Regions from separate parts of the Kluyvera huaxiensis genome, predicted to be linked through region 2. Evidence: predicted binding sites of a transcription regulator. Region 2 holds the regulator's gene; each other region holds the start of a gene.
The links. Region 2 encodes PurR, which represses purine synthesis genes. Its sites were predicted from a motif close to CANGCAAACGTTTGCNTG; they were not measured.
Positions count from the first base shown of each region.

Region 1: a site for PurR is predicted at 6,954-6,971, ahead of pyrC (dihydroorotase). Genes of this name have one in related genera too.
Region 3: a site for PurR is predicted at 4,437-4,454, ahead of tusA (sulfurtransferase TusA). Genes of this name have one in related genera too.

Region 1 is NZ_JBEFLV010000012.1:20,801-30,757, reverse strand. It holds gene flgA (flagellar basal body P-ring formation chaperone FlgA) at 1-297, shown strand, start outside; gene flgM (flagellar biosynthesis anti-sigma factor FlgM) at 394-687, shown strand; gene flgN (flagella biosynthesis chaperone FlgN) at 693-1,121, shown strand; gene murJ (murein biosynthesis integral membrane protein MurJ) at 1,165-2,700, opposite strand; gene ABOC97_RS13665 (Gfo/Idh/MocA family protein) at 3,525-4,439, opposite strand; gene ABOC97_RS13660 (YceH family protein) at 4,454-5,107, opposite strand; gene rimJ (ribosomal protein S5-alanine N-acetyltransferase) at 5,118-5,702, opposite strand; gene ABOC97_RS13650 (hypothetical protein) at 6,018-6,206, opposite strand; gene ABOC97_RS13645 (lipoprotein) at 6,335-6,895, shown strand; gene pyrC (dihydroorotase) at 7,024-8,070, shown strand; gene dinI (DNA damage-inducible protein I) at 8,142-8,387, shown strand; gene bssS (biofilm formation regulator BssS) at 8,669-8,923, shown strand; gene solA (N-methyl-L-tryptophan oxidase) at 9,060-9,957, shown strand, end outside.
Region 2 is NZ_JBEFLV010000001.1:69,811-79,767, reverse strand. It holds gene nemA (alkene reductase) at 1-371, shown strand, start outside; gene gloA (lactoylglutathione lyase) at 443-850, shown strand; gene rnt (ribonuclease T) at 956-1,600, shown strand; gene ABOC97_RS00425 (Grx4 family monothiol glutaredoxin) at 1,693-2,040, opposite strand; gene ABOC97_RS00420 (C40 family peptidase) at 2,381-3,208, shown strand; gene sodB (superoxide dismutase [Fe]) at 3,332-3,913, shown strand; gene ABOC97_RS00410 (MFS transporter) at 3,980-5,146, opposite strand; gene cydH (cytochrome bd-I oxidase subunit CydH) at 5,307-5,396, opposite strand; gene purR (HTH-type transcriptional repressor PurR) at 5,690-6,715, shown strand; gene punR (DNA-binding transcriptional activator PunR) at 6,732-7,643, opposite strand; gene punC (purine nucleoside transporter PunC) at 7,755-8,948, shown strand; gene cfa (cyclopropane fatty acyl phospholipid synthase) at 9,245-9,957, shown strand, end outside.
Region 3 is NZ_JBEFLV010000005.1:193,294-203,250, reverse strand. It holds gene zntA (Zn(II)/Cd(II)/Pb(II) translocating P-type ATPase ZntA) at 1-1,893, shown strand, start outside; gene ABOC97_RS07710 (bifunctional metallophosphatase/5'-nucleotidase) at 2,003-3,904, opposite strand; gene tusA (sulfurtransferase TusA) at 4,132-4,377, opposite strand; gene ABOC97_RS07700 (7-cyano-7-deazaguanine/7-aminomethyl-7-deazaguanine transporter) at 4,559-5,224, shown strand; gene ABOC97_RS07695 (DcrB family lipoprotein) at 5,298-5,855, shown strand; gene ABOC97_RS07690 (MFS transporter) at 5,889-7,079, opposite strand; gene arnF (4-amino-4-deoxy-L-arabinose-phosphoundecaprenol flippase subunit ArnF) at 7,144-7,533, opposite strand; gene arnE (4-amino-4-deoxy-L-arabinose-phosphoundecaprenol flippase subunit ArnE) at 7,533-7,871, opposite strand; gene arnT (lipid IV(A) 4-amino-4-deoxy-L-arabinosyltransferase) at 7,868-9,523, opposite strand; gene arnD (4-deoxy-4-formamido-L-arabinose-phosphoundecaprenol deformylase) at 9,520-9,957, opposite strand, start outside.

The sequences.
Region 1 (9,957 bases), on a different contig from region 2:
CTCGATCAATTACCGCCTCGCACCATGCTGACGCTGGCGCAGGCCGAAGATGCTATCAGCCTGCGCGACGTGGCTATTGGGCAGCCCATTCAGCTGTCAATGGTGCGCCAATCATGGCGGGTGAAAGCCGGGCAAAAGGTGATGGTGATTGCGCAAGGAGATGGATTCAGTATCAACAGTGAAGGCCAGGCATTAAACAATGCCGCCGTGGCGCAAAGTGCGCGGGTGCGAATGCCGTCCGGGCAGGTGGTGAGCGGACAGGTCAATACTGATGGGAATATTCTGATTAATCTATAAACGTCATAAAGAAACTGTATCGCTTGCCGATAGATAATTAACAATTAATGAGAGTCGGCGCCTGCGCCATACCAGAGCCTCCATGAGGAAAGAACCATGAGCATCGATCGTACATCACCTCTGAAAGCTGTCACCACCGTACAGCCGCGCGAAACCCCAGAAACCAGCGCGCAAAAAACGCGTGCGGAAAAGACCACCACCGCCACCAGCGCGAGTGTGACTTTAAGCAATGCGCAGACGGCGTTAACCCGCTCCGGCAGCAGCGATATTAATATGGCTCGCGTCGAAGAACTGAAAACCGCAATCCGTAACGGCGAATTAAAAATGGATACCGGCAAGATTGCCGACGCGTTAATTCAGGACACCCAAGACTATCTACAGAGTAAATAAAAAAGATGAGCGGTTTGTCAGCGATACTCGACCAAATGATCAGCATCCTCAACTCGCTAAAAGAGGTGATGGATGCTGAGCAGCAACAGCTCTCCGCAGGCAACGTCAACGGCCTGCAACTTGCCAGCATAACGGAAGAGAAAAGCTCTCTGTTGGCAACGTTAGACTATCTGGAGAAACAGCGCCGGGTCGAACAAACGGCGCAACGTAACGCCGAAGAAGAGGTTGGCGACCGCTGGCAGGCTATCACCGATACCACGCAGCATCTACGCCGCGTAAACCAGCACAACGGCTGGTTACTTGAAGGTCAGATTGAACGCAATCAACAGGCGATTGACGTTCTCAAACCGTTCCAGGAAACGGGGCTTTACGGTAAAGATGGTCAGACGGCAGGAAGTAGTCTGGCGCGTAGCGCGAAGAAATTCTCAGTGTAAAACGTGCGGGGCAACATGATGTGCCCCGCGAAGTGCATCTCTTTTACGCCGTCCGGCGGGCAAACTCTTTAATCTTGAATCCCAGAATCGCCAGCGTTGCAAAGTAAGCGACGATCCCCACCAGCACCACGCCCGTCAGGCGCAGCAGGCGGAATGGCATTGTCCCCAGCGACCACTCTGGCATCACATACATCATACCCAGCAGCGCCGCCGCCATCACCAGAACCGAGACCACCAGACGTACCAGGAACATGCGCCAGCCCGGCTGCGGGGTAAAGATTTTCTGTTTACGCAGCTGCCAGTAAAGCAGCGCCGCGTTAAGACAGGCCGCCAGACCAATCGACAGCGACAGCCCCGCATGCTTAAGCGGGCCGATAAACGCCAGGTTCATCACCTGGGTCATAATCAGCGTCACAATAGCAATTTTGACCGGGGTTTTAATATCCTGGCGTGAGTAGAAGCCCGGTGCCAGCACCTTCACGACAATCAGCCCCATCAGGCCGACCGAGTAGGCTACCAGCGCGCGTTGGGTCATTGCCGCATCGAATGCGGTGAATTTGCCGTACTGGAACAGCGCCACGGTCAGCGGTTTAGCCAGAATCCCCAATGCCACCGCGCTTGGCAGCGCCAGCAGGAAGCACAGACGCAAGCCCCAGTCCATCAGGCGACAGTATTCATCATGGTTGCCGCTGGCGAAGCTTTTCGACAGCGATGGCAGCAGGATAGTCCCCAACGCCACGCCCAGCACGCCGGAGGGGAACTCCATCAGGCGGTCAGCATAGTACATCCACGAGACAGACCCGGAGACGAGGAAGGAGGCAAAAATGGTGTTGATAATAAGCGAAATCTGGCTGACGGAAACGCCAAGAATTGCCGGCCCCATCTGTTTCACCACCCGCACCGCGCCCGCATCTTTCAGGCTAAAGCGCGGCAACACCAGCATGCCGATTTTCTTCAAGTGCGGCAGTTGATAGGCCAGCTGTAGCACGCCGCCGACCGTGACCGCCCACGCCAGCGCCAGCACCGGTGGATGGAAGTGCGGCGCGGCAAACAGCGCGAAGCCTATCATGCTGACGTTCAGGAACGTCGGCGCAAACGCCGGCACGGAGAAACGGTTCCAGGTATTCAGGATGGCCCCGACCAGCGAGGCCAGCGAGATCAGCAGAATATAGGGGAAAGTAATGCGCAGCAGCTGCGTAGTTAAGGCGAATTTATCTGCGGTATCAGCAAAACCGGGGGCGGTAATGGTAATTACCCACGGTGCGGCAATCATCCCCAGCACCGTCACCAGCGCCAGCGCCAGCGTCAGCAGGCCCGAGACATAGGAGACAAAGACGCGGGTCGCATCTTCACCCTGCTTGCTTTTATATTCCGCCAGAATAGGCACGAACGCCTGAGAAAATGCGCCTTCGGCAAAAATACGCCGCAGTAGATTTGGCAGCTTAAACGCCACGAAAAAGGCGTCAGTGGCCATACCGGCACCGAATACCCTCGCTACAATCGCGTCACGCGCAAATCCCAGTACGCGCGAAAACATAGTCATCGAGCTGACGGCTGCCAGCGATTTAAGTAGGTTCATTAATCTGTGATTCCACAACCTGGATCAGAGCGCCCGCTAGATGAGCGCTGAAAAAGTGGCGTTAGTCTACCGGGTTCGGGGTGAATTGCCACTGCCAGTTGTTACAGCTGATGTGGGTTTACAGTGGAACTTGCCGGCTGAGTGCGGGGTTCCGTTCACCTTTCGTCAAGCGATATATGAAGCCTCGTTTCCCGTGAACGGGCTAAGGGGGGCGCCGCGCCCCCTTTGCAATCCCCGCGGCCCCGCGGCGAAATCGGTGCTTCGCACTGCGTTCGCCTGCGAACTCCAGCCTGCGGCACGGCGAAACTCGACGCTACTCGTCCCATCCCTGGGACTCGCCCTTCGGGCCAACGCAAGCGTTGTTCAAAATTGCTCCCGGCAATTTTGTCGTGTCTCGGTTCGCCTCAGTCCGCCGTCCTGGCGGACTGACCTTGTCTTCCATTCTCCGGCTCACCGATTTCAAGCGGGGACTCATCGGTTCCAGCGACTTCGATTTTTGCTTTTAGCGAAAAGACTACAGCGGCATAGGTGGCGTCTGAATCGCAGAAGCGTTGCCTGCAGGCCGGGGCAGCCCACAGGGATGTGGGCTGAGGGCGCGGCTTTACAGGGATGTTACCTCGCGCCCGACCCGAAAGCCGGAAGGCATAAGCTGAGGGAACCGCGAAGCGGCGATTCTGCCGCTAGAGCCTGGGGGTGCAGGGGGCGGCGGCGATTGGCCGCCCCCTGCGCGCTCCTTGCGTCGCACTTTTTATATGGCAAGAGTAGAAAGGGAGCGCAACAGAGCTCCCTTTTCAATCGTATTGTCCGTTGAATGTAATCTCGGTCTATTCGCGGATCGCCTCACGCCATAACCCTTCCACAATACGCTGGGCATAAATCGCCTGCTCACCCGCCGTATCAGGAACAGTCTGATTTTGCACACACTCAATAAAGTGACGCGCGCAGCCGCTAAAACCGCGCTGTTCGAGGGTCGTTTGCCAGCCCGGAATCGGCTGCGTGACGACACCGGCACCGCGTTCTTCTCGCCACTCACGCATATCCGTCACCTCGTACAGCCCGCCATCCGTTACCGCCTGCACCCATTCGCGTTGGCTGCCCGCGCGGCGGTGCATGCTGGTGGTAATCTGTAGCCCTGGCTGGCTGAAGTGATGCTCCGCGTAGAACATACAGCCTTGGTCAGTGGTTTGCAGCATACCGCCGCTGAGTTTCGCCTTACCGTCGGCCAGCCACAGCGCGGTATCCACCACGTGCAGATAGTCATCCAGCAGCGTAAAACGCAGGTCGTGCGGGCCCACGCTGTCAGCGCGGTGCTTGTCCATGCGCAGCGAAGACATCTCACCAGCCCGCTGTTTCAACTGTCGGTACAGCGGCGAAAAACGGCGGTTAAAGCCAACCATCAGGGTCAGGTTTTTACGCGCCGCCAGCGCCACCAGCCGCTCGGCGTCGTCGAGTTTATCGGCCAACGGTTTATCGACGCAGACATGGACACCGGCATTGAGCAGTTCGCTCACCACGGCGTAATGCGAAGCCGTAGAGCTATGAACGAAGACCGCATCACACTGGGCGGCAAGTGCCGTGAGCGAGTCGGCATAGGGCATACGGTAGTTTTCACACACCCGCAGCGCCTTTTCTTTCCCCGGCGACCAGGCTGCCTGTAGCGTCCAGTCGGTCGCGGCACTTAACACCGGCAGCCACGCTTTTTGGGCAATACCGCCCAGCCCCACCACGCCAATGCGAATTTTAGCCATCCTGATTACTCTCCAAGGTGCGCCAGCAGTGAGTCCAGGCGCTGTTTCAACTCGGCGACTTCGCCTTCCAGCGCTTCGACGCGGGAGCGCAGATCATCATCAATCAGCGGGGAATCTGGCTGACTGGCGGCCATCGCCTGCAGGTCCACCTCACCGCTGAACAGATGCATATAGCGGCTTTCGCGTTTACCCGGCTCGCGCGGCAGACGAACGACAAACGGGCCATCTTCACGATTCGCCAGGCGCTCGAGGGTGCTCTCAACTTCCGCCATATCGCCAAATTCATGCATACGCTGCGCGCGACCGCGCAGTTCGCCAGGCGTTTGCGCACCGCGCAGCAGCAGCGTAGTAACCAGCGCCACTTCCGCACTGGAGAGCTTAAGATCGCCAAACTCAGAATTACAAAAACGCTGTTCGTATTTTGTCACCCGGTTGCCAAAACCGCTGACCGTGCGCAGGTAGTGGCGTTTGACCAGCATATCTAGCTGATTCTGCACTTCCGCTTCGCTGAGCGTCATCACCGGTTCCCGGTTGGTTTTCTGGTTGCAGGCCGTAACCACGCCGTTAATCGACAGCGGATACTGCTCGGGGGTAGTAACCTGTTTTTCCAGCAGGCAGCCGATAACGCGGGCCTCGAGCGGACTCAGTTGGTATTTCATGGTTGTCTCCTTAGCGACCAGCAGTCCATTGTGGGGTAGTCAACGCCGTGAGCACGTGATCGCGCCACTCGCCGTCAATCAGCAAATAGTCTTTGGCGTAGCCTTCTTTTTCGAAACCCAATCGCGCCAGCAGTCCACCGCTGCGCTGATTGTGCGGCATATAGTTGGCCATAATACGGTGAATGTGTTGCGTTCGTTGCATATAGCGGATAGCGCTGGTGAGCGCTTCGTACATCATCCCCTGCCCCTGCCATTTCTGGCCGATGGAGTAGCCGAGGTAGCAGGAATGGAATGAGCCGCGCACCACGTTAGAAAAGTTTGCCACCCCGATAATCTCTTTCTCTTCCGGGTCGAGCAACACGAAATAAAAAGCCGTTCCCTGCTTATGAAACTCATTAATCATCGACAACCGCGCCTGCCAGCCCGAAGGATAGCAATGGCTGTCATCGCGGACAGGTTCCCAGGGTTTTAAAAACTGCCGATTCTCGGCGTAATAATCAGCCAGACGCCAGGCGTCCCGGTCATGAACCAGACGCACGACCAGCCGGTCCGTGGTTAACCTAACTTTCGGCACATTACTGCGATAGCCAAACATCTCACTACTCCCGTACCAAACCTATACCCTGGTCGTTTAACTATACCTGCACCACGGCAGCCAATGAAAACAACAATCTATTATTTTGCATTGTGATAAAAAAGCCCCGCGACTGGCAATACGTGAAAAGGTGAGACAGTCCAGCAAAATGAAGATGTTACTGGTATTTTCTAACCGCTTGAGAAATGAGGAAAAGACCAAAACGGTTATTTATTCAGCTGAATAACCCGTTTTTGCCATTTAGAGACAAATAAAGCAGTGCCAACTTTGCGAGAATTCGCTGCCTAAGATTTCGACATGCCGCTATCGTGTATTCTAAGGCGCCCCTGCGGTATCAATATTTATTTCTTTAAAGGCTCCATGATGGGTGAAATTAGCATTACCAAACTGCGATGCCGGCTTTTTCAATGATAAAAAGTCTGCCGACCGCCACGATAAATAGGATCGTTTAGCACGGTATTTATCTGTTTTGAATCTGTCGACACCGGATTTTGCACGCAGCATGAGGTCTGTTTCCGGTAACGGTTGAACCTCACCACGGCACTTTCAGTGTTTTCCGCTGTCACAGACCTACTGACAGCGTATGCTGCTCTTAGTCAGGATGAACATGATGCATCTCGTTGAGGAACCCCATGAATAAATTGTTAGTCATTGCCGCCCTGATTGTCAGCGGTCTGGTCGTTGGTTGTAACCAGCTTACGCAGTATTCCGTCAGCGAGCAGGAGATTAATCAGGCGCTACAGAAACGCAATAATTTCTCCAAAGATATCGGGCTCCCTGGCGTCGCTGACGCGCACATCGTCCTCAGCAATCTCACCAGCGCGATTGGCCGTGAAGAACCGAATAAAATCACGCTCAGTGGCGATGCGAAGCTGGACCTGAATTCACTGTTTGGCAGCCAGAAAGCTAACATTGTTCTGACGCTTAAAGCGCTGCCGGTCTTTAACCAGGAGCAAGGCGCTATCTATCTACAGGAGATGGAAGTCCAGGACGCGAAAGTGACGCCGGAAAAAATGCAGTCGGTGGTACAAACGCTTATCCCGTACCTGAACCAGTCTCTGCGCACCTACTTCAATAAACAGCCCGCCTACGTGCTGAAAGAAGATGCCAGCCAGGGCGAAGCGCTGGCGAAAAAATATGCCAAAGGTATCGAAGTGAAGCCTGGTGAGATCATCATCCCGTTCACTAATTGATTCATCCATAAAAAATGCCCGGCGATGACCGGGCATTTTTTTATCTAAAAGAGATGCAAAGGAAAACGTTTACGCTTATCCTTAGTGCCCGGCAAAAATGACTGCAATCCCACCAGCCGGAGCCTCAAATGACCGCATTACCTCAAGTTGTGAAAATTCGCCGCCCAGACGACTGGCATATTCATCTTCGCGATGGCGAGATGCTGAAAACGGTTGTTCCGTATACCAGTGAACTGTATGGCCGCGCGATTATCATGCCGAATCTGGTTCCGCCAATCACCACCGTGGATGCGGCTATCGCCTACCGCCAGCGTATTCTTGACGCCGTGCCTGCCGGGCATGATTTCACTCCGTTGATGACCTGTTATTTAACCGATACGTTGGACCCTAACGAGCTTGAGCGCGGCTTTAATGAAGGTGTGTTTACCGCCGCCAAGCTGTATCCGGCTAACGCGACCACCAACTCCAGCCACGGTGTCACCAGCACCGATGCCATCATGCCGGTACTTGAGCGTATGGAAAAGCTGGGCATGCCGCTGTTGGTACACGGCGAAGTCACCCACGCGGATATCGATATTTTCGACCGCGAAGCACGCTTTATCGACACCGTCATGGAACCGCTGCGCCAACGCTTGCCGGGTCTGAAGGTGGTATTTGAGCACATCACCACCAAAGACGCGGCGGAATACGTCCGCGACGGTAACGAGCTTATCGCTGCCACGATAACCCCGCAGCACCTGATGTTTAACCGCAACCACATGCTGGTCGGCGGCGTACGTCCGCATCTTTACTGCCTGCCTATCCTTAAACGTAATATTCACCAGCAGGCGCTGCGTGAACTGGTTGCCAGCGGCTTTACCCGCGCGTTCCTCGGCACCGATTCGGCACCACATGCCCGTCACCGTAAAGAAGCGAGCTGCGGCTGCGCCGGATGCTTCAACGCCCCAACCGCACTGAGCAGCTACGCCACGGTATTCGAAGAGATGAATGCACTACAGCACCTGGAAGCCTTCTGTTCGCTGAATGGACCACGCTTCTACGGCCTGCCGGTCAACGAAGGCTTTGTCGAGCTGGTACGTGAAGAGAGCCGGGTGGCCGAAAGCATCGCGCTGAGCGACGATACCCTGGTGCCATTCCTCGCCGGCGAAACGCTGCGCTGGACGGTGAAAAAATAAAATCGCGCCCCCTGTTGTAAAAGCTCGAATGTAACTGTATAAATATACAGTATATTACACAGGGGGCAATTATGCGTATTGAAGTCACTGTTGCAAAAACCACCGTGCTGCCCGCCGGTGCCTTAGACGCGCTGGCAGACGAACTATCCCGCCGTATTAACAACCAGTTTCCCGACAGCGGAGGCAGCGTCAGCGTGCGTTATGCCGCCAGCAACAACCTCTCCGTCATTGGTGGAATTAAAGAAGATAAAGACCGTATCACCGAGATCCTGCAAGAAACGTGGGAAAGTGCGGACGACTGGTTTATTACCGATTAACCCTTGTTCCAACATTGTGTTTTTGCCGGGTCGCCCCGGCTTTTTTTCATCTTTATCCGCTTGTTTTCCCCGCCTTTCATCGCCATATTTTAGATTAGCCGCAAAAACAATGAGCAAAATGGTTGTTTATTGCGCAAACAACAACCTACTCAGGAATTTATGTTGCTTTTGATTTCAATTCTCGAGTATTTATTGAATTGTTGTATACTGATAAAGCTTCACAAAAAATTGCATTAAACCTCGAGAGTTGTTGCCTTTTAACACGTATATAAGGGGTTATGATGGAAAAGAATAATGAAGTCATCCAGACCCATCCCCTCGTCGGATGGGACATCAGCACCGTAGATAGCTATGATGCGCTGATGTTGCGCCTGCACTACCAAGACCCCAATGAATCGAGCAACAAAGAAGCAGAAGTTGGCCAGACCCTGTGGCTAACGACGGACGTCGCACGTCAGTTTATTTCTATTCTTGAAGCCGGGATTGCCAAAATTGAGTCTGGCGATTATCAGGTCAACGAGTATCGCAGGCATTAATGCCGATACTTTCCTCGAGTTAAGAGCCAACAGGCACCTGCGGGTGCCTTAATTATTTCCACGCTTGTATAACCTCTATGGGTTAATTACTCTACCGGTCTGTGTTTCGCGCCTAAACATCGTGTCAGGAAAGACTATGCAATACGATCTTATTATTATTGGCAGCGGCTCCGTTGGCGCTGCGGCAGGTTATTACGCCCGAAAAGCAGGATTAAACGTCCTGATGACCGACGCCCATATGCCGCCACACCAGCAGGGTAGCCACCACGGAGACACGCGCCTGATGCGTCATGCCTACGGCGAAGGCGAAAAATACGTGCCGCTGGTACTGCGCGCCCAGAAGTTATGGGATGAACTTGCCGCCACCAGCGGTGAAGAGCTGTTTGAACGCAGCGGCGTGGTTAACCTTGGCCCTGCCCACTCCAGCTTTCTCCAGACCGCAGCGCAAAGCGCTGCGCAGTTCGAGCTTCCGGTAGAGCATCTCGACGCCGCCGCGGTGATGAAACGCTGGCCGGAGATTATCGTACCGAGCGATTATCACGCTGTTTTTGAACCTAACGCTGGAGTACTGAAAAGCGAACTGGCTGTCAAAACGCTGATTGCAATGGCCAAAGACGCTGGCTGCGCGCAGCTATTTAACTGCCCTGTTACCGCAATACATAGCGATGCTGACGGCGTGACGATTGAAACCTCCGAAGGCAGCTGGCGCGGCAAGAAGTTACTGCTGAGCGCGGGCACCTGGGTGAAACAGTTCTACCCTGAGTTGCCTATTCAGCCAGTACGCAAAGTGTTTGCCTGGTATCAGGCCGATGGCCGCTACAGTAAAAAGAATAATTTCCCGGCCTTCACCGGTGAGTTACCGAATGGCGACCAGTTCTACGGCTTCCCAGCGGTGGAGAATGAGCTAAAAATCGGTAAGCATAATGGCGGCCAGCTGATAAACAGCCCCGAGGAACGAAAAGCGTTTGCGGCAGTTGCGACTGATGGCTCAGAAGCCTTCAGCTTCCTGCGCCAGATCCTGCCGGGAATTGGCG
Region 2 (9,957 bases):
ACGTAGATAACGGCCCGAACGAAGAAGCCGATGCGCTGTATCTGATTGAAGAACTGGGCAAACGCGGTATTGCTTACCTGCATATGTCCGAGCCAGACTGGGCTGGCGGCGAACCGTATAGCGAAGCATTCCGTGCAAAAGTCCGCGCCCGTTTCCATGGACCGATTATCGGTGCGGGTGCCTATACGCCGGAAAAAGCCGAAGATCTGATCGAAAAAGGCTTAATTGATGCTGTCGCCTTTGGCCGCGCTTATATCGCCAACCCGGATCTGGTTGCCCGTCTGCAGCACAAATCCGAGCTGAACCCACAGCACCCAGAAAGCTTCTACGGCGGCGGTGCGGAAGGTTATACCGACTACCCTACGCTGTGATCCTTCATTGATAGCGGCGGTCATCCGCCGCTATACTAGGACATTATTCATAAGTTAGGACGAGGGATATCATGCGTTTACTGCATACCATGCTGCGCGTTGGCGACCTGCAACGCTCCATCGAGTTTTACACCAACGTGCTGGGCATGAAGCTGCTGCGTACCAGCGAAAATACCGAATACAAATACTCTCTGGCCTTCGTTGGTTACGGTGAAGAGAGCGACGAAGCGGTTATCGAGCTGACCTATAACTGGGGCGTGGATAAATACGACCTCGGCACCGCCTATGGTCATATCGCCCTGAGCGTGGACAATGCTGCAGAAGCCTGTGAGCGCATCCGTAACAACGGTGGCAACGTCACTCGTGAAGCTGGCCCGGTTAAAGGCGGCACGACGGTTATCGCCTTCGTTGAAGATCCTGACGGCTACAAAATCGAGCTCATCGAAGAGAAAGATGCCGGTAAAGGTCTCGGCAACTAACTCTCCCACGGGTGCCATCAGGCGCCCGTTTTTTTCTCCCGCGTTTCCAAGCCGCGGCAAAATTTGCCATAATGCGCGCTACTTTTTCTAAGTTAAGAGATTCAGATGTCCGACAATGCGCAGCTTAATGGTCTATGCGACCGTTTTCGTGGGTTTTATCCCGTGGTTATTGATGTTGAAACCGCTGGATTCAATGCCAAAACGGATGCACTGCTCGAAATAGCAGCAATCACGTTGAAAATGGATGAGCAAGGCTGGTTGATGCCGGACACGACATTACATTTCCACGTTGAGCCGTTTGAAGGGGCCAACCTGCAGCCGGAAGCACTGGCGTTTAACGGTATCGATCCGAACAATCCGTTGCGCGGTGCGGTCAGCGAATACGATGCGCTGCATGCAATTTTCAAGATGGTGCGTAAAGGCATCAAAGACAGCGACTGCAATCGCGCCATCATGGTGGCCCACAACGCCACGTTCGATCATAGTTTTATGATGGCCGCCGCCGAGCGCGCATCGCTCAAACGCAACCCGTTCCACCCGTTTGTCACTTTCGATACCGCCGCGCTGAGCGGCCTGGCATTAGGGCAAACCGTGCTGTCGAAAGCCTGCGCTGCAGCCGGGATGGACTTTGATGGTGCCCAGGCCCACTCGGCGCTGTACGATACCGAGCAGACGGCGATTCTGTTTTGCGAAATCGTCAACCGCTGGAAACGCCTTGGCGGCTGGCCGCTGCCTATAGCCGAAGAATAAATGGTGTAAAAAAAGCGACCTTCGGGTCGCTTTTTTGTTTCTGCCAGGAGGCATATCACGCCCGGCATCGTGACGCGAAGCCGGGACAGCGATTATTCTGCTTTTGGCTCTTCGGTGTTGTACTTCGCCGCAGTCTCTTTGATCAGAGGCTGCAGTTCACCGCGCTGGTACATTTCAATGATGATGTCACAGCCGCCTACCAGCTCGCCATCAACCCACAGCTGCGGGAAGGTCGGCCAATTGGCATATTTTGGCAGTTCAGCACGGATATCCGGGTTCTGCAGGATGTCGACATAAGCGAAGCGCTCGCCGCAGGCAGACAGTGCCTGAACCGCCTGAGCGGAGAAACCGCAGCTTGGCAGTTTCGGGGAACCTTTCATGTACAGCAGGATTGGGTTTTCAGCGATCTGGCGCTGAATTTTTTCAATTGTCTCGCTCATTATCTTGCTTCCTCAAACTTCTTTTTACGACAGTAGTCTGCCATTGTAGCGTTTCAGACCCTGAACAGAAAATAACATTTTGTTCACGCTTTACTATTTTATCGTCTGATGCGTTAAGTTGCTTTATAAATGTGTCTTTATCGGCAACAAGCGGAAAATCCTGCTCATTTTTTAACTCAATATGTATCAATTGATGTTTTTTTTTGCAGTTGCTAACGAAACAACGATTTAGACATAAAAACACTATTAACATTTCGTGTTTTTATGGATTAGAATCGTTGGGTTTTGAAAATCATACTCAGGCACGGATGTTTAGCCTGCATACTCAGAGGGTTGTTCAGTGGCGCAGATAAAAAAATGGTCGTTCACGCTCTGTGCATTGCTGTTTACATCGTTATCTTTCACGCCGTTGGCGCATGCTACAGGGCATGCCAAAACACCGACGGCGCAGAAGTCGCTTCCTGTAAAAGGCAGTGAACGTAAGAAAAAAAATACGGACAGTAAATCTAACGCGAAGAAAAAAACCACCGCTGCCGTTGCTAAAAAGAAACCAACATCCGCAGTCGCTAAAAAAACAGCTTCTGCCACCCGGAAAACCACCCCATCTCGTACCGCCAAAGCCAGCAAGAAAGGCAGCGCGCTTAAAACCGCCAATATCGTGACCACCTGCAAACCAGCACGCAAAGGCCACAAAAAATCCTGCACCACCAGCCCAGTTGAAAGCCAACCGACAACCATTGCCCAGGCGCACAAAGTTCGCGTACAGAAAGCGCAGAAAACGGCAATGAATAAACTGATGGGACAGCTCGGTAAACCATACCGTTGGGGCGGCAACTCACCGCGTACCGGCTTTGATTGCAGCGGTTTGGTTTATTACGCTTATAAAGATTTGGTGAATATTCGCATTCCTCGCACCGCTAACGAAATGTATCACCTGCGCGACGCCCGTCCGGTTGACCGTGGTGAACTCGAAAGCGGCGATCTGGTGTTCTTCCGCACCCGTGGTCGCGGCACCGCCGATCACGTTGGCGTGTATGTCGGCAACGGTAAGTTCATTCAGTCTCCACGCACCGGTCGCGATATTCAAATCACTTCTCTGAGTGAAGATTACTGGGTACGCCACTACGTTGGCGCTCGCCGCGTCGTGACCCCGAAGACCATTCGTTAAACACTTACCCCGTTTGTTAATAAACGGGGTAAGCTTATCTTTTATCTCACCTTTTAATTTGCTACTCTATCCGCACTCAATACAAGGTTATTGGGTATACAAACTATAATAAGGAGAGTAGCAATGTCGTTCGAATTACCTGCATTACCGTATGCCAAGGACGCTCTGGTTCCACATATCTCCGTGGAAACGCTGGAGTATCATTATGGTAAACACCACCAGACTTACGTCACTAACCTGAACAACCTGGTCAAAGGCACCGCATTTGAAGGCAAAACGCTGGAAGATATCGTGCGCACCTCTGAAGGCGGCGTGTTCAACAACGCGGCTCAGGTTTGGAACCACACCTTCTACTGGAACTGCCTGGCGCCAAACGCCGGTGGCGAACCAACTGGCGCCGTGGCTGAAGCCATCGCTAAATCTTTCGGTAGCTTCGCGGAGTTCAAAGCCCAGTTTACCGACGCAGCGGTGAAAAACTTCGGCGCGGGCTGGACCTGGCTTGTGAAGAAAGCAGACGGCTCTCTGGCTATCGTGTCAACCTCTAACGCGGGCACTCCGCTGACGACTGACGCTAAGCCTCTGCTGACCGTTGATGTATGGGAACATGCTTACTACATCGACTACCGCAACGCGCGTCCAAACTATCTGGAGCACTTCTGGGCTCTGGTGAACTGGAAATTTGTTGCTGACAATCTGGCGGCATAAGCCACGATCATCTGCGTCATCCGGTGATAAAAAAAGCAGAAGGTTAACCTTCTGCTTTTTCTTTAATTACTGGCTAACAACCGCCTCTTCGCCTCGGCTGCGGCTACTGAAGAAGACCACCAGCAGCGCCAGGCCGGCGACAATCGCGCCCATCACCGGTACAAAGCTGTAACCCAGACCACCGGAAATCACCGCACCACCGGCTACCGCACCCAGCGCATTGCCCAGGTTGAACGCGCCAATATTCACCGATGACGATAGCCCCGGAGCTTCATGCGCCACGCGCATCACCCGCATCTGTAGCGGAGGCACCACCGCAAAGGTTGCCGCGCCCCACACCACCATGCTGACGGCGGCCCCTATCTGCGTTTGCGCAAGGAATGGGATCGCCAGCATAATCACCATCAACAGCAGCAGGAAACCTTTCAGCGTCCCACTCACCGAGCGGTCAGCGAACTTGCCGCCCAAATAGTTACCAATTGAGAAGCCGACGCCAATTAACACCAGCATCAGGGTAATAAAACCAGAAGTCGCATGCGTAATGCTGTGCAGAACCGGTGAGATATAGGTATAGAGGGTGAACATCGCCCCCGCACCCAGCACGGTGGTAAGCAGTGCGGAAAGCACCTGTGGGCGAACCAGAACCGACAGTTCACGTTTAACATCCGGCTTTTCCCCCGCCCCGCCTTTCGGCAGAGACAGCCACAGGCTCGCGATTGCAATCACCCCAAGACCCGCTGTAGCCAGGAACGACATTCGCCAGCCAATTGTTTCACCAAGCCAGGTTGCCGCAGGAACGCCGCCAATATTGGCAATCGTCAGCCCCATAAACATGGTGGCGACCGCGCTGGCCTGCTTGTGTTTTGGCACTACGCTTGCCGCTACAACCGATCCCAGACCGAAGAACGCTCCGTGGTTGAGACTGGTAATAATGCGCGACAGCATCAGGGTGGTATAGTCCGGCGAAATAGCCGACAGCACGTTGCCCAGCGTAAAAATGGCCATCAGGAAGATCAGAGCGTTACGACGGCCGCGATGGGACAACAGCAGCGTCATCAGCGGCGCACCGACCATAACCCCTACCGCATAGGCGCTGATCAGCATTCCGGCCGCCGGTATGGAGACGTCAACGCCTTTCGCAATAACGGGCAGCAGCCCCATCGGTGAGAACTCTGTGGTACCAATACCAAATGCCCCGATAGCTAACGCTAGTAAGGGAAAGTTAATTTTCATGCAATGACTCCGTTTAGCCGCAGTCTGGACGCGGCCTGGCAACATAGTGCAAAAGCATGACATCAATCACAGAAAAACAGAAGTGTACAAAACTGCAAAAGATTATTGCGAAATGAGTAACAATCAGTCGTGAGGGAGCGGATGCCCCCTCACTGGGGAATTAATGCAAAATAGCGGTAAAACCTGCAGCGACGATCAGAGCCAGCGCAATAACGGTCGTACAGAGAGACAGTTTAAGATCGGTACTCATCAATTTTTCTCCTTTTGATTACCACAGTAAAACTGCGTTTAATCATTTTTGCACAGTTAATCGTAAAAATCTTCACAGATTTAGCAGGATGTTTGTTTTTGCTCTTCCACTTTGCGCCAGGATAAGTCAAAATTCGACGCTTATTTATGAGCGTACCGGCCATTGACCCCCTCCTGTCGTCCTGTATCGTTTCCCGGCGAATCACAATCACTAAGATTGTGCCAGGGTGTGTGAAGGCAAACGTTTTCCTTTCGATTTTATCAGGGGCAGGCCAGGGTCTGGAGTGAGATGGAATGGCAACAATTAAAGATGTAGCGAAGCGCGCAAACGTTTCCACTACAACCGTATCACATGTAATTAACAAAACGCGTTTTGTCGCTGAAGATACGCGCGAAGCCGTGTGGGCGGCTATCAAAGAGCTGCATTACTCACCGAGCGCCGTTGCCCGTAGCTTGAAGGTCAATCACACCAAATCGATTGGTTTGCTGGCCACCAGCAGCGAGGCCGCCTACTTTGCCGAAATTATCGAAGCCGTTGAGAAAAACTGCTTTGAGAAAGGCTATACCCTGATTCTCGGCAACGCGTGGAACAATCTAGAAAAGCAGCGCGCTTATCTGTCGATGATGGCGCAAAAACGCGTCGATGGCCTGCTGGTCATGTGCTCTGAGTATCCAGAACCCCTGCTGACTATGCTCGAAGAGTATCGTCACATTCCTATGGTGGTGATGGACTGGGGTGAAGCTAAAGCTGATTTTACCGATTCGGTTATCGATAACGCCTTTGAAGGCGGCTATATGGCTGGTCGTTACCTCATCGAGCGCGGCCATCGCGATATTGGCGTGATCCCTGGCCCACTGGAGCGTAACACCGGCGCAGGTCGTCTGGCGGGCTTCATGAAGGCAATGGAAGAAGCGCTGATCAACGTCCCGGCTAGCTGGATTGTTCAGGGCGACTTTGAGCCCGAGTCAGGCTATCGCGCGATGCAGCAGATTCTGTCTCAGCACCCGCGCCCTACCGCCATCTTCTGCGGCGGTGATGTGATGGCGATGGGTGCGCTCTGCGCCGCCGATGAGATGGGGCTGCGCGTGCCGCAGGATATTTCACTCATCGGTTACGATAACGTGCGCAACTCCCGCTTCTTTACGCCGGCGCTGACCACCATTCACCAGCCAAAAGATTCGCTCGGTGAAACGGCCTTCAATATGCTGATGGACCGTATCGTCAGCAAGCGCGAAGAGTCGCAGTCGATTGAGGTGCATCCACGCCTTATCGAGCGTCGCTCCGTGGCCGACGGCCCGTACCGCGACTACCGCCGTTAATTTTCCAACGGACGCCTTACACGGGCGTCCGCAACCACTCCTCGTTTAACGTCTCACTGTCCCCCAGATACTCCAGCAGCCAATTTAATGCTGGCGAAGCTTCGCTTTGCTGCCAGGTCACACAGCAAGCCGCATCCGGGAAGGGATTTTCCAGCGTCAACGCCACCCACTCCCCGCTATCCAGCCACGGCTGCGCCCGATGTCCGGGGACCATTGCGGCACACAGCCCTGCTGAAATGCAGGTTTCCGAGGATTCCCAGTCCGGTACTACCACCCTCTTTTGGTTATCCAGCAGCCAGGTCGTACGTTTGGGTAATGAACGCGAGGTATCTTCGCGCACCAGCGATGGCCAGTTGCGCAACACTTCATCGCTAAGCGGGCCTTCCATCTTCGCCAGAGGATGGGAGCTCGCCACCACGCAGTGCCAGTTCAGCATGCCCATATCGCGAAAAGCAAAGCGCCCACCGACCGGAATGGCCTGGGTGGCGCCAATCGCTAATTCCACGCGTCCATCAGCCAGGGCGTCCCACACGCCGTTGAACACTTCCTGAAAAACAATCAGTTCAACATCGTTAAAATGACGGTAAAAATCGACAATCAGCTGGCGGGTACGTTCCGGTTTAACGATATTATCGACGGCAATGGCTAACTGCCCGCGCCAGCCGTTAGCAATCTGCTGGCATTGCTGGCGCGTGATCTGCATTTTTTTGATGACAGAGCGCCCTTCCTTTAAAAACCATGCTCCCGCGGGCGTTAATTCAACATCCCGATGGCGTCGTTCAAACAGCGGGACCGCCAGCCACTCTTCAAGCTGACGCACCGTATAGCTAACCGCTGAAGGCACCCGGTGCAGCTCCTGCGCTGCCGCGCTAAAACTACCATTACGGGCTACCGCATCAACCACTTCCAGAGAATATTCAGACCACATTTTTTGCCTGCAAAAAATTTGAACCCATGACTCAAATATTAGCGTTTCACAACCGCTATTGCACTCTCTACACTCTGCCGGACTATTTACTAACGATAAAAAGGGCGATTTATGCAACCTGGGAAAGGATTTTTAGTCTGGCTCGCGGGACTCAGCGTGCTGGGCTTTTTGGCGACCGATATGTACCTGCCAGCCTTCGCGGCCATTCAGGAAGACCTGCAAACGCCGGCATCCGCAGTGAGTGCCAGCCTGAGTCTGTTCCTCGCGGGTTTCGCGATAGCGCAACTGCTGTGGGGGCCACTGTCTGACCGCTATGGCCGTAAACCTATTCTGTTGGCGGGTTTAACCATTTTCGCCATTGGTTGTCTGGGGATGCTGTGGGTACGCGATGGCACCACACTGCTGGTGCTGCGCTTTGTGCAAGCGGTCGGCGTCTGTGCCGCAGCTGTCACCTGGCAGGCGATGGTCACTGACTACTATCCAGCGCATCGTACCAATCGAATTTTTGCCACCATCATGCCGCTGGTTGGGCTTTCCCCTGCGTTAGCCCCGCTGCTTGGCAGCTGGCTGTTGGCGCACTTTGACTGGCAGGCTATCTTTGCCACCCTGTTCATCATCACCTTGGTGCTGATGCTGCCAGCGCTGCGCCTGAAACCTGCGCACAAAAAGAATGCCACCAGCGAAGAGAAATTAACCTTTATGCGCCTGCTGCGCAGCAAAGACTATCGCGGCAACGTACTGATTTATGCGGCCTGTTCCGCCAGCTTCTTTGCGTGGCTCACCGGCTCACCGTTTATCCTGCATGAAATGGGCTATAGCCCAACCGTGATTGGCCTGAGCTACGTACCGCAGACCATCGCCTTCCTGGTGGGCGGCTACGGCTGTCGCGCAGCGCTACAAAAATGGCAAGGTTCGCAGCTTCTGCCATGGTTGCTGGTACTTTTCGGTGTTAGCGTGATAGCAACCTGGGCCGCTGGTCTGGTAGAAAACGTCTCTCTGACCGCATTGCTGATTCCATTCTGCGTGATGGCTATCGCCAACGGCGCTATCTATCCGATCGTTGTTGCTCAGGCACTGAAGCCTTTCCCACAGGCCACCGGCCGTGCCGCGGCGTTACAAAATACGCTGCAGCTGGGTCTGTGCTTCCTGGCAAGCCTTGCGGTTTCCACGCTGATAGCCACCCCGCTGCTGACCACCACCTGCGTAATGCTGGCCACCGTGCTACTAGCAGGTATGGGTTACGTTATGCAACGCGCAGCTCGTCGTGAAGAATGCTCGACTAAACACTCCACTTCCCACGCGTAATCATCACGCATATCAATGCCATAAGGCATAGTTAGGACGCTAAGTTTTTTATTGAATCAACTAACTTAGCGTCCTATACTGGATCGGCATCACATAATTAATATACATTGGACTTATTGAGCGGCGGCAGGATGCCACCCGTTAAACCATGGACAGGCTTTCGGCAAGGGGTTCTTCCCTTTCCTTATGCTACGTCGGATAGCAGGCTCACGAATTTTTCGTGACATTTCTCACAACCAGAAAAAAGCGTCTACGCTGTTTTAAGGTTCTGATCATCAGGTCGGGATGGAGAAGCTATGAGCTCATCGTGTATAGAAGAAGTAAACGTACCGGATGATGACTGGTATCGTATCGTTAGCGAGCTGCTGAGCCGAGCTGACATTGAAATCAACGGCAATGCACCCTGCGATATACAGGTCAAAAATCCACAGTTTTTTAAACGAGTATTGCAAGAAGGTTCACTCGGCCTTGGCGAAAGTTATATGGATGGTTGGTGGGAATGCGACCGTCTGGATCTCTTTTTCGACCAGGTGCTGCGTGCAGGATTAGAAAACCAACTCCCCCATCACTTTAAAGATACGCTCCGCATTGCGGGCGCACGCTTATTCAATTTGCAAAGCCGAAAACGCGCCTGGCAGGTCGGGAAAGAACACTACGATCTCGGCAACGATCTGTTCACCCGTATGCTTGACCCTTATATGCAATACTCCTGCGGTTACTGGAAAGATGCGCAAACGCTGGAAGAAGCGCAACAGGCTAAACTGGAATTGATTTGCCAGAAACTGCAGCTGCAACCCGGTATGCAGGTGCTGGATATTGGCTGCGGCTGGGGTGGGCTGGCGGCGTATATGGCAAAGAACTATCACGTCAGCGTGACCGGCGTTACCATTTCCGCCGAGCAGCAGAAACTTGCGCAAGCGCGCTGTGAAAAGCTGGATGTGGAGATTCTGCTACAGGATTACCGCGACCTTGACGCACAGTTTGACCGCATTGTCTCTGTCGGGATGTT
Region 3 (9,957 bases), on a different contig from region 2:
GCGGGCTATACGCTGCGCGGCGAGGATGCCTCCGCACCGGAAGCTGAAGTCTCCCGCCTGAAGGAAAACCTGCCGCTGATAGCGCTTATCGTGTTGATGGCCATCAGTTGGGGGCTGGAACAGTTCAACCATCCGCTCGGCAATCTGGCCTTTATCGCCACCACCCTAGTCGGGCTGTTCCCTATTGCTCGCCAGTCGCTGCGCCTGATTAAGAGCGGCAGCTGGTTTGCCATCGAAACGCTGATGAGCGTGGCGGCCATCGGTGCGCTATTTATCGGCGCGACGGCGGAAGCGGCGATGGTACTGCTGCTGTTTTTAATCGGCGAGCGACTCGAAGGCTGGGCCGCCAACCGCGCGCGTCAGGGCGTGAGCGCGCTGATGGCGCTGAAGCCCGATACCGCCGTGCGGGTGCGTGACGGCCAGCGGGAAACCGTGGCCCAAAAGGATTTACAGCCCGGCGATGTGATTGAAGTCGCCGCCGGGGGGCGTCTGCCTGCCGACGGCAAGCTGATGACTCCGTTCGCCAGCTTTGACGAAAGCGCCTTAACCGGCGAGTCGATTCCGGTTGAACGCAACGCCGGCGAAAGCGTTCCAGCAGGTGCCACCAGCGCCGACCGTCTGGTGCAGCTCAGCGTGATATCTAAACCCGGCGACAGCGCCATCGACCGCATCCTGCGCCTGATTGAAGAAGCGGAAGAACGCCGCGCGCCAATCGAACGCTTTATCGACCGTTTCAGCCGCATTTACACGCCGGTGATTATGGCGATTGCACTGCTGGTCGCGCTGGTACCGCCACTGCTGTTTTCCGCCTCATGGGAAGAGTGGATTTATAAAGGGCTGACTCTGCTGCTGATTGGCTGCCCGTGTGCACTGGTGATTTCAACACCGGCGGCGATTACCTCGGGTCTGGCGACCGCCGCGCGTCATGGTGCGCTGATTAAAGGCGGCGCGGCGCTGGAACAGTTAGGCCGCATCACCCAGATGGCCTTTGATAAAACCGGCACCCTGACGCTGGGCAAACCGCAGGTGACAGCGGTAATCCCAACGGCTGAAATCAATGAAGAGACGCTGCTGGCAATGGCGGCGGCGGTAGAACAGGGCTCAACTCACCCGCTGGCGCAAGCGGTGGTGCGTGAAGCACAGCAGCGCAATCTGACCATTCCACAGGCTCAGGCACAGCGCGCGCTGGTCGGTTCGGGGATTGAGGCGGAAGTTGACGGTCAGCGTATCGTTATCTGCGCAGCGGGCAAGTTCCCCGCCGCTACGCAGCAGGCGCAGATTGAACAATTAGAAAACCAGGGTAACACGGTGGTGCTGGTGACTCGCGACAACACGCTACTGGGAATTCTGGCACTGCGCGATACCGTGCGCCAGGAAGCCCGTCAGGCGGTCGATGGCCTGCGCGAGCTAGGGATTCAGGGGATTATCCTGACCGGCGATAACCCGCGGGCAGCGGCAGCGATTGCCGATGAACTTGGTATGGCCTACCGCGCCAACCTGCTGCCAGCCGATAAGGTGACAGAAGTCACCGCTCTCAACGCCCAGGGGCCGCTGGCGATGGTCGGTGACGGTATTAACGACGCCCCGGCAATGAAAGCGGCGGCGATGGGGATTGCGATGGGCAGCGGTACCGATGTGGCGCTGGAAACCGCCGATGCGGCGCTGACCCACAACCGTTTAACCGGGCTGGTACAGATGATTCGTCTGGCACGCGCCACCCATGCCAACGTGCGGCAGAACATCACCATCGCGCTGGGGTTGAAAGGGATTTTCCTCATCACGACCTTGCTGGGGATGACCGGGCTGTGGCTGGCCGTGCTGGCCGACACCGGCGCAACGGTGCTGGTGACGCTCAACGCGCTGCGCCTGCTGCGTGGGAAATTTAGCGCTTAACGTTGGCCACATCCGATGGCGCTGCGCTAATCAGACCTACAATCGTACATGATTTGTAGGTCGGGTAAGCGCAGCGCCACCCGACAAAAATACTGGCGCGATATCAATATCATCCAGGCTGATTTATCGCCTCAAGCACCACCAACTGGTCACTGACGAATTTCTTCGCCGCCGGAGAACTTGCTGCCGCCAGCTCCGCCTGCAACGCCGCCTGTTTCTGCTTTTTCGCCTGTGGGTCGCTAAACAACAGCGCTTTCACATTGAATGACGCCACGTTGCTGTAGCGCCCATCTTCGCTGGTCGGAACGCTAATTTTGCCCTCATTCAGCAGCGTTTCGACGATTTTACGTTCACGGTCATAACCTTGCAGGCCAACCAGCTGCCAGCGCTGCTCCGCCACACCTTGATACTGACCCTTTTTCACTTCAGTCAGATAACGAATAGTCAGATTGCGAATCGTACCGGCCTCTTCACCGTATTCCGCTTTGCTGTCAGAGAGCACCGGGAACTGCATGCCTTCCAGCGCGCCGCCTTTTTGCGTCAGGTGGCCCATCCGGTAGCTGTTCATTCCGAGGCGAATTGGCGTACTGTCCGTCACTGGCGTCCCATCGACCATTTTCAGATCGCGAATACGCTGCCCCGCAGGCTGGCGCAGATCGATTTTGTAAGTCACACCGTCGAAGAAATCGTTGGTGGAATATTTGGAGGCCCGGCGCTGCGGGTTAAAGCTGTAGGTCACGTCACCGTCATGCAGCTGATTGAAGTAGCCAGCAGACCACTCCATGTATTTCTTCAGCTCTTTCCCCGTCAGCTGATAAACGGTGATTTCACCGCCCGCATACTGATAGTTAAAGGCGATATCTTTCGCCGTAATGGTGCCGACGTTTAATTTCGGACGGTCGTTATCAATCTGCAGCGCAATCACCTGCGCCTTTGGCGCGTAATGACGACTGGCTTCCTGATACAGCTTGCTGATACCGGTATCCTGAATATGCACCTGCGGAATGCCCTTCACCGCATCCGGTGGCACCAGATCCTGGCCGCTCAACTGAGCAATCGGGCGATTGGCATTGGCGCGCAGAATCTTGTGATACGGCTGATATACCTCTTCCAGCTTCTTATCAGAAGCCATGCCCTTAATCGCGTAGGTGTAGCTGTCTTTATTGATCAACACATACTTACCATTGTGCTGCTCAAACTGCAGGTCGATACGCGACAGCGCGCGGCCATATTTGTCCGGCTCGGTGACGATTACGCCGTTAATAACCTCTTTATCGACCTTCACATGCATATGTCCGGCAACGATAGCCGCCAGCTCTGGGTTAGCGCGCGCGATATCCCCTACGCCGGTACCCGGGCGCTGGTTCTCATTATCGATACCCATATGCGCTACCAGCACAATGGCGTCCACCTGCCCCTGAAGTTGCTCAATGGTCTTTTTCACCGCATCCACCGGATCGGTAAAGTTCAGACCTTTCACGCGGTCGGTGCCTTTGGCAAACTCAGCGGTCATCGGCGTATCCATCCCGATAATGCCGATCTTCACGCCCTGACGTTCAATGATTTTAGACGCCGGGAGATAGGGTTTTCCGCTGTCCCACAGAATATTGCCGGCCAGCGCAGTGCCCTTAAACTGGTTTAGCGAGGTCGACAGCGATTTCAGACCGAAGTCGAATTCGTGGTTGCCCATCACCCAGACGTCATAGTCCAGCGCGTTAAATCCGAGGATCATCGGGCTGGTTTTGTCGTTCTTAAAGGTTTCGACAAAGTTGCCCTGAATGGTATCACCCGCATCCACCAGAATGACGTTAGGTTGTTCACTGCGGACTTTTCGCACCTGGGTGGCAATCTGGCTCAGGCTGCCTGCCAGATTTTCGGTATCCGTCGAATAGTCCCACGGCACAAAAGTGCCATGGAGATCGGAAGTGCCGAGGATCGTGATATTGACGGGGTCAGCCATCGCTGCAGAGGTACCTAAGCAAAGTAAAAGCGCAAGAGTCGATTTTTTCATTTTTATTTGATGTGCCGGAAGGGAAACGAGGGGAAATTATGCGATTCACATCAATAAATTGGCTAGCGGCTTTACAGGATAGACATTGAAACTGAGAGGCAGCTCAAGATTAGCCCTACGAACCCTCCTTCAGGGGGAAGCAGAGAGTGGCTGCGCCTACCAAACAAATAAAATCAATACGTTATGATAAGCATGCTCATTAATTGAGGCGCAGCCGTCATCCGGCATTAGTGACTTTTACGCAACAGGTATTGATACGGCAGCGATTCGGTCTGCTCGGCAATCAACTCATGTTCCATAAAACGGCAAAAACCGGGGATATCGCGCGTAGTCGCGGGGTCGTCGGCAATAATCAGCAGCGTTTCGCCCACCGGCATCGTACGCACGGTTTTGCGCACCATCATTACCGGCTCCGGGCAACGGAGTCCCTGCGCGTCTAAAGTGTGGTCGGGGCTGGAGAACAAATCGGTCATTATCATCTCATCATTTAAAAAAACGGCATTAGTTTACGCCGACCCTCTCGCAACGCAACAAGGTTAACGATTGCGTGAAAAACAACCATTGCAATGCAATGGGAAAGCAGTATCATTCCGCCCCTGCAATTGGTTTGCAGATTATTGGGTTCCCTCACCCCAACCACTAAAAAGGTACAATATGACTCCCTTTACCTCCACGCAGCGCCGTCATGCGCTGGTTTGGCTATCGTTATTTCACCTGTTGGTGATCACCTCCAGTAACTATCTGGTGCAGCTGCCGGTGTCCGTTTTCGGATTCCACACCACCTGGGGTGCGTTTAGCTTTCCGTTTATTTTCCTGGCAACCGACCTCACCGTGCGGATCTTTGGCGCACCGCTGGCTCGTCGCATCGTCTTCGCGGTGATGATCCCGGCGCTGATGATTTCCTACGTCATATCCTCTCTGTTTTACATGGGAGAATGGCAGGGCTTCGCTGCGCTGGCGCACTTCAACCTGTTTGTCGCCCGTATCGCCGCCGCAAGCTTTATGGCCTACGCCTTAGGGCAGATTCTCGACGTCCACGTCTTTAACCGTCTGCGTCAAAGCAAACACTGGTGGCTGGCGCCTACGGCTTCCACGATGTTCGGTAATATCAGCGATACGCTGGCGTTCTTCTTCATCGCCTTCTGGCGCAGCACCGATCCCTTTATGGCGGCCCATTGGGTGGAAATCGCCCTCGTGGACTACACCTTTAAAGTGCTGATCAGCATTGTTTTCTTCCTGCCGATGTATGGCGTATTGTTGAATATGCTGATGAAAAGGCTGGCAGATAAATCCGATTTATCCGCAGCACAGCCCGGCTAAGAGTTCATGACATTGGTTGTGATAAGATAGCGGAATGAGCCGTTAGTGGCTGTTTATCGAAAGGAAGAAGTCAATGCGCAAATTGGTGAAATATGTTGGTATTGGCCTGCTGGTTGTGGGTCTTGCTGCCTGTGACAACAGCGATACCAGCACCCCTGCACAGGGTTCGGCTGCCGCAAGTGACGCCGCCGGTCAGGCTATCAGCCTGTTAGACGGTAAACTCAGCTTCACGCTACCGGCCGGGATGACCGACCAGAGCGGTAAGCTCGGCACCCAAAGCAACAACATGCACGTTTATTCTGATGCCACCGGCCAGAAAGCGATCATCGTTATCGTCGGCGACGGCACCAATGAAGATCTGGCCGTGCTGACCAATCGTCTGGAAGAACAACAGCGCAGTCGTGATCCACAGCTGCAGGTTGTCACCAACAAATCTATCGACGTGAAGGGCCATACCCTGCAACAGCTCGATAGCATCATTTCTGCCAAAGGGCAGACCGCTTACTCTTCCGTGGTGCTGGGTAAAGTTGACAATAAACTGCTGACCCTGCAGGTTACGCTGCCAGCGGATAACCAGCAGCAGGCGCAGGCCGATGCGGAAAAAATCATTAATACCCTGGTCATCAACTAAGTTTGCCTGATGACCCAACGGCCTCTCGCGTGATTACGCCTGAGGCCGTTTTTTTAGCTGCCATCCCAGCAGCAGAGCCAACGTGACCAGCCCTGCCGCCGCAATATAGATAGTCGACACGCCCATCCACGCCATCATCAGCCCAGCCAGCGGCCCGGTTATCCCCAACGACAGATCCATAAACACGGTATAAGTTGCCAGCGCCGCGCCCTGATTTTGCTGCGGCACCGCTTTGACGGCAACGACGCCCAACGCCGGAAAGACCAGCGAAAAGCCCGCGCCCGCCAGGAAGGTGCCCACTTTTGCCATCAGCGGCGTCGCCGCGACACCCACCAGCAGCAGGCCCAGAACCTCAACGGCAAAACAGATCATCGCCACGTTCAAACCACCCAGACGATTGATACCGTTGGGGAACAGCAGCCGCGTACCGACGAAGGCACAGCTAAACAGCGTGAGCGCGAAAGCAGCGCCATCCCACCCTTTAGCGTCGTAGAACAACGTGATAAAGGTGGCGATCACGCCAAACCCGGCCGATGCCAGGGCCTGCGCCATACCATAGGGCCAGACGCGGCCCAATACGGCGCGAAACGACATCGGTTTGCCTTTGGCGGCTTTCACCTCCGCACGTGGGAGAGCCGCCAGAATAGCCACCGCGGCCACCGCCATGATCGCCAGCGCCAGCCCTTGCAGACCGATATAGCGATAGCAAAGTACGCCCAGCGGCGCGCCCATCGCCATCGCACCGTAGGTGACGATACCGTTCCAGGAAATAACCCTGCCAATATGGGGAGCACCGACCACGCCAACGCCCCACAGGGTGGAGCCGGTTCCCGCAAAACTTTGGCCAATACCGAGGATCACGCGGCCAATGCACAGCAGCACAAGGCTCACCAGCGGCCAGCCGCTACCCAGTGACGCCAGCAGATAACCAACCCCGCTGAGGAAGCAGCCGCATAAGCCAAAGACGACGATTTTTTTCGGCCCGAGCTGGTCGGCGTAGCGTCCAGCGTGAGGGCGACTGAGCAGCGTGGCGAAATACTGTAGGCTAATCACCAGCCCCGCCCAAAAGGCGCTAAAGCCCATGACATCATGGACATAGCCTGGCAGCACCGCTAGCGGCAGGCCAATCGTGAGGTAGCTGGCGAAGTTAAAGATAACGACGGAGACAATACGCAAATTGAGGCGCAGACCGCTAAGCTGCACCTCTGCGTCGGCCGCTGGCATAGATAATCCCTTAAAGCGCGACAAAACGGCATTATTGCATATTTTGTCGCCGGGGCGAGTCGCGTCAGGAAGTGCGCGCTGATTTATTGGGCCAGAAAATGGTAATCACCCCGCCCACAATCAGCACCACGCCCAGCAGCCCGCGCCAGGAGAACGGCTCATGCCAGCCGGGTAGCCAAATCGCCGCCAGCCACACCACCATATAGCTCAAACTCAGTAACGCATACGCCTTCGCCAGCGGCAGGCGCTTCAACGCGAAGAACCAGCAGGCCATCGACGCTACATAGCCCAGCAGCCCCAACAGCAGCGCCAGCGTTCCGTCACCGAAGTGCAGCAGATGCAGCCCCAGAACCCACGGTTGCTCCGCTGACGGCAGCGTGGTCATGGCCGTACGCAGCGTCAACTGCGCAGCGCTCACCAGCGCAACGCTCATTAATGCCCATAACAGACCCATCAGACGCTGCTCCCCAATAGCATGATGCCCATAATAATCAGCGCCACACCCGCCCAGTGACGACGGCTTACCGGTTCATGCCAAATGATTCGCGCGGCCAGCGTCACCCAAACAAAGTTCAGGCTGAGCATTGGATAGGCCACGCTGACCGGGATCTGCTGCAATACCAGCAGCCACAACAGCATTCCCAGCCCGAGCAGCGCCAGCGCTAGCCCAAGCCAGGTAAGCAAGTGGCGTCCGCGTCGCCCTTGTGGGGCGGGACGAGTCGCTTGTTTTTGGCACAGCTGCCCGGCGCAGCTCAATAGGCTGGCGAGCAGCAAGCAGGCCCAGACAATCATTGCGGACGATACTGAATAAAGACAGTTCGGCCCATCACATACACCTCATCCGGTTTTGGCAGCGGTAGATCCGCCAGTTGTACGTTGCGCGACAGTAGCAGCACCAATGAGATTGGGCCTTCCTGACGGTGTGCCGCCAGCCACTGCGGGAAATCATCGCTTGAGAGATAGCGGTCTTTGGCGTCAGGATATGAAAGGCCATATTTCAGTTCCCCCTGCTGACCATACAGCATCACATCGCTGCGCTTAAGCTCCCACGCCAGCCCTGCGGCCACCCCGACGCTGTTGCTCAGCACGTAGCGGCTCGGTGCCAGCGACTCGCTCACGATGTCGACCAGGAACTGCGGCTGCTTGCTGTCGGTTACGCGGTCGGGAATCGCAAAGCCTACCAGCAGCGCGAGTCCCAGCGGGCAGAGCGCAGCCAGCGTCCAGCGCTGGGTTCCGGGTTTTATCGACAACCAACCCATCAGTGCCCAGATAAAGAACGCCACCGCCGCCAGCACGCATTTATACAACTCGATTTGCATCCACACCGGGTGCTTCATCGGCCCCCACGGCGAAACAACCGCCACGGCTATCAGGCCCACAACGCCGAAGACGATGTTGATAATACCGTTAACCCGCAGCGCTTTGGTGCTGGTTTTTGCCGCCTCCACCGCATAGCGCGCCATCAGCATTGCCAGCGGCGCAAAGCACGGCAGAATGTAGGTTGGCAGCTTGCCTTTGGCGATACTAAAGAACAGGAACGGCATGACAACCCAGCCCAACAGATACCACGCCCCGCCCTGTCCTTCACGCTCGCGCCAGCCGCGTTTGAGCGCTCCCGGCAGTAACGCCAGCCACGGTAAGCTTCCGGCGATCAGGAACGGGATGTAGTACCAGAACGGCGCTTTGTGTTGGGCATCGCTCTGGGCGAAACGCTGAATATGCTCCACCCAGAAGAAATAGCGCCAGAAATCACCTTCACGTTCAGCAATCGCCAGCCCCCACGGCAATACCGTCAGTACGCAAACCAGCACTGACAGCCAGCCCCAAATCAGCACTTCCCGCCAGCGTTTTTGGGCAATCACCCACGGCAGCACGCCAATCACCGGCACCGCCAGCGCGAGGAAACCTTTGGTCATCACCCCCATCCCGCAGGCAACGCCGAGCAGCACGTAGCCCCAGAATCGCTGACCGGTTGTTTCAGCCGACGCTGCCAGCCAAAAGCTGGCCATCGCCATGGTCATCCACAGGGTGATCATCGGGTCGAGAACCGCGTAGGTGCCTATCCCGTAAACCAGGAACGCGGTTAAAAAAATCACGCCGGAGAGCAGCGCTACCTTGCGGTCACGCCAGATTTTCCACGCCAGCCAGACCACCAGCAGCGCGGAAACGGTAATGGAGAACACCACGCCAAAGCGGACAGCAAAGTTGTTGTGGCCAAACAGCCACTGGCCGATGCTGTTAATCCAGTAACCGGCAATCGGCTTTTCAAAATAGCGTAACCCCAGGAAATGAGGGACAACCCAATCGCCGGTTGCCAACATTTCACGGCTTATCTCCGCATAGCGGGTTTCATCCGGCTGCCACAGCAGCCGGAAGTTGAGTGGAACCAGGTAATACAGCACGAACAATGCAACTAACGAAATTCCGTAGCGAAGGGATTTCATACATCGGGGCTCAAAAGTTGTTGGCAACCAAGCCAGCCTTCACGACCGGCAATCTCTCCACGCACCACTTTCCCAACCGGCAGTTGACTAAAGTCATCCGGCAGAAGCTGGCTCAATGGGCAAAAATGAATTTCCTGCTGGGCGGCCAGAGTCAACAAATGGTCGAATTGCTCGGCACAAACGCCGCCTTCAACCTCCGCATGAATGGTATAAACCGGCGTGCCGCTATCGAGACGAATTTTCTCCAACAGCCAGCGGTTAAAACCTTCGGCGCTGACAACGGTGCCCACCGCTTCATCCCAGGTCGGCAGCGTCACGGGGATTTGCACCGTGGCAAGTTCACCGTTGCTCAACTGCGGGCGAAACGGCTGCGTGCCGCGACAGTCGCTGTTGTAGTGAAAATCAAACGACTCTTTGGCCTTCACCACCCGCTG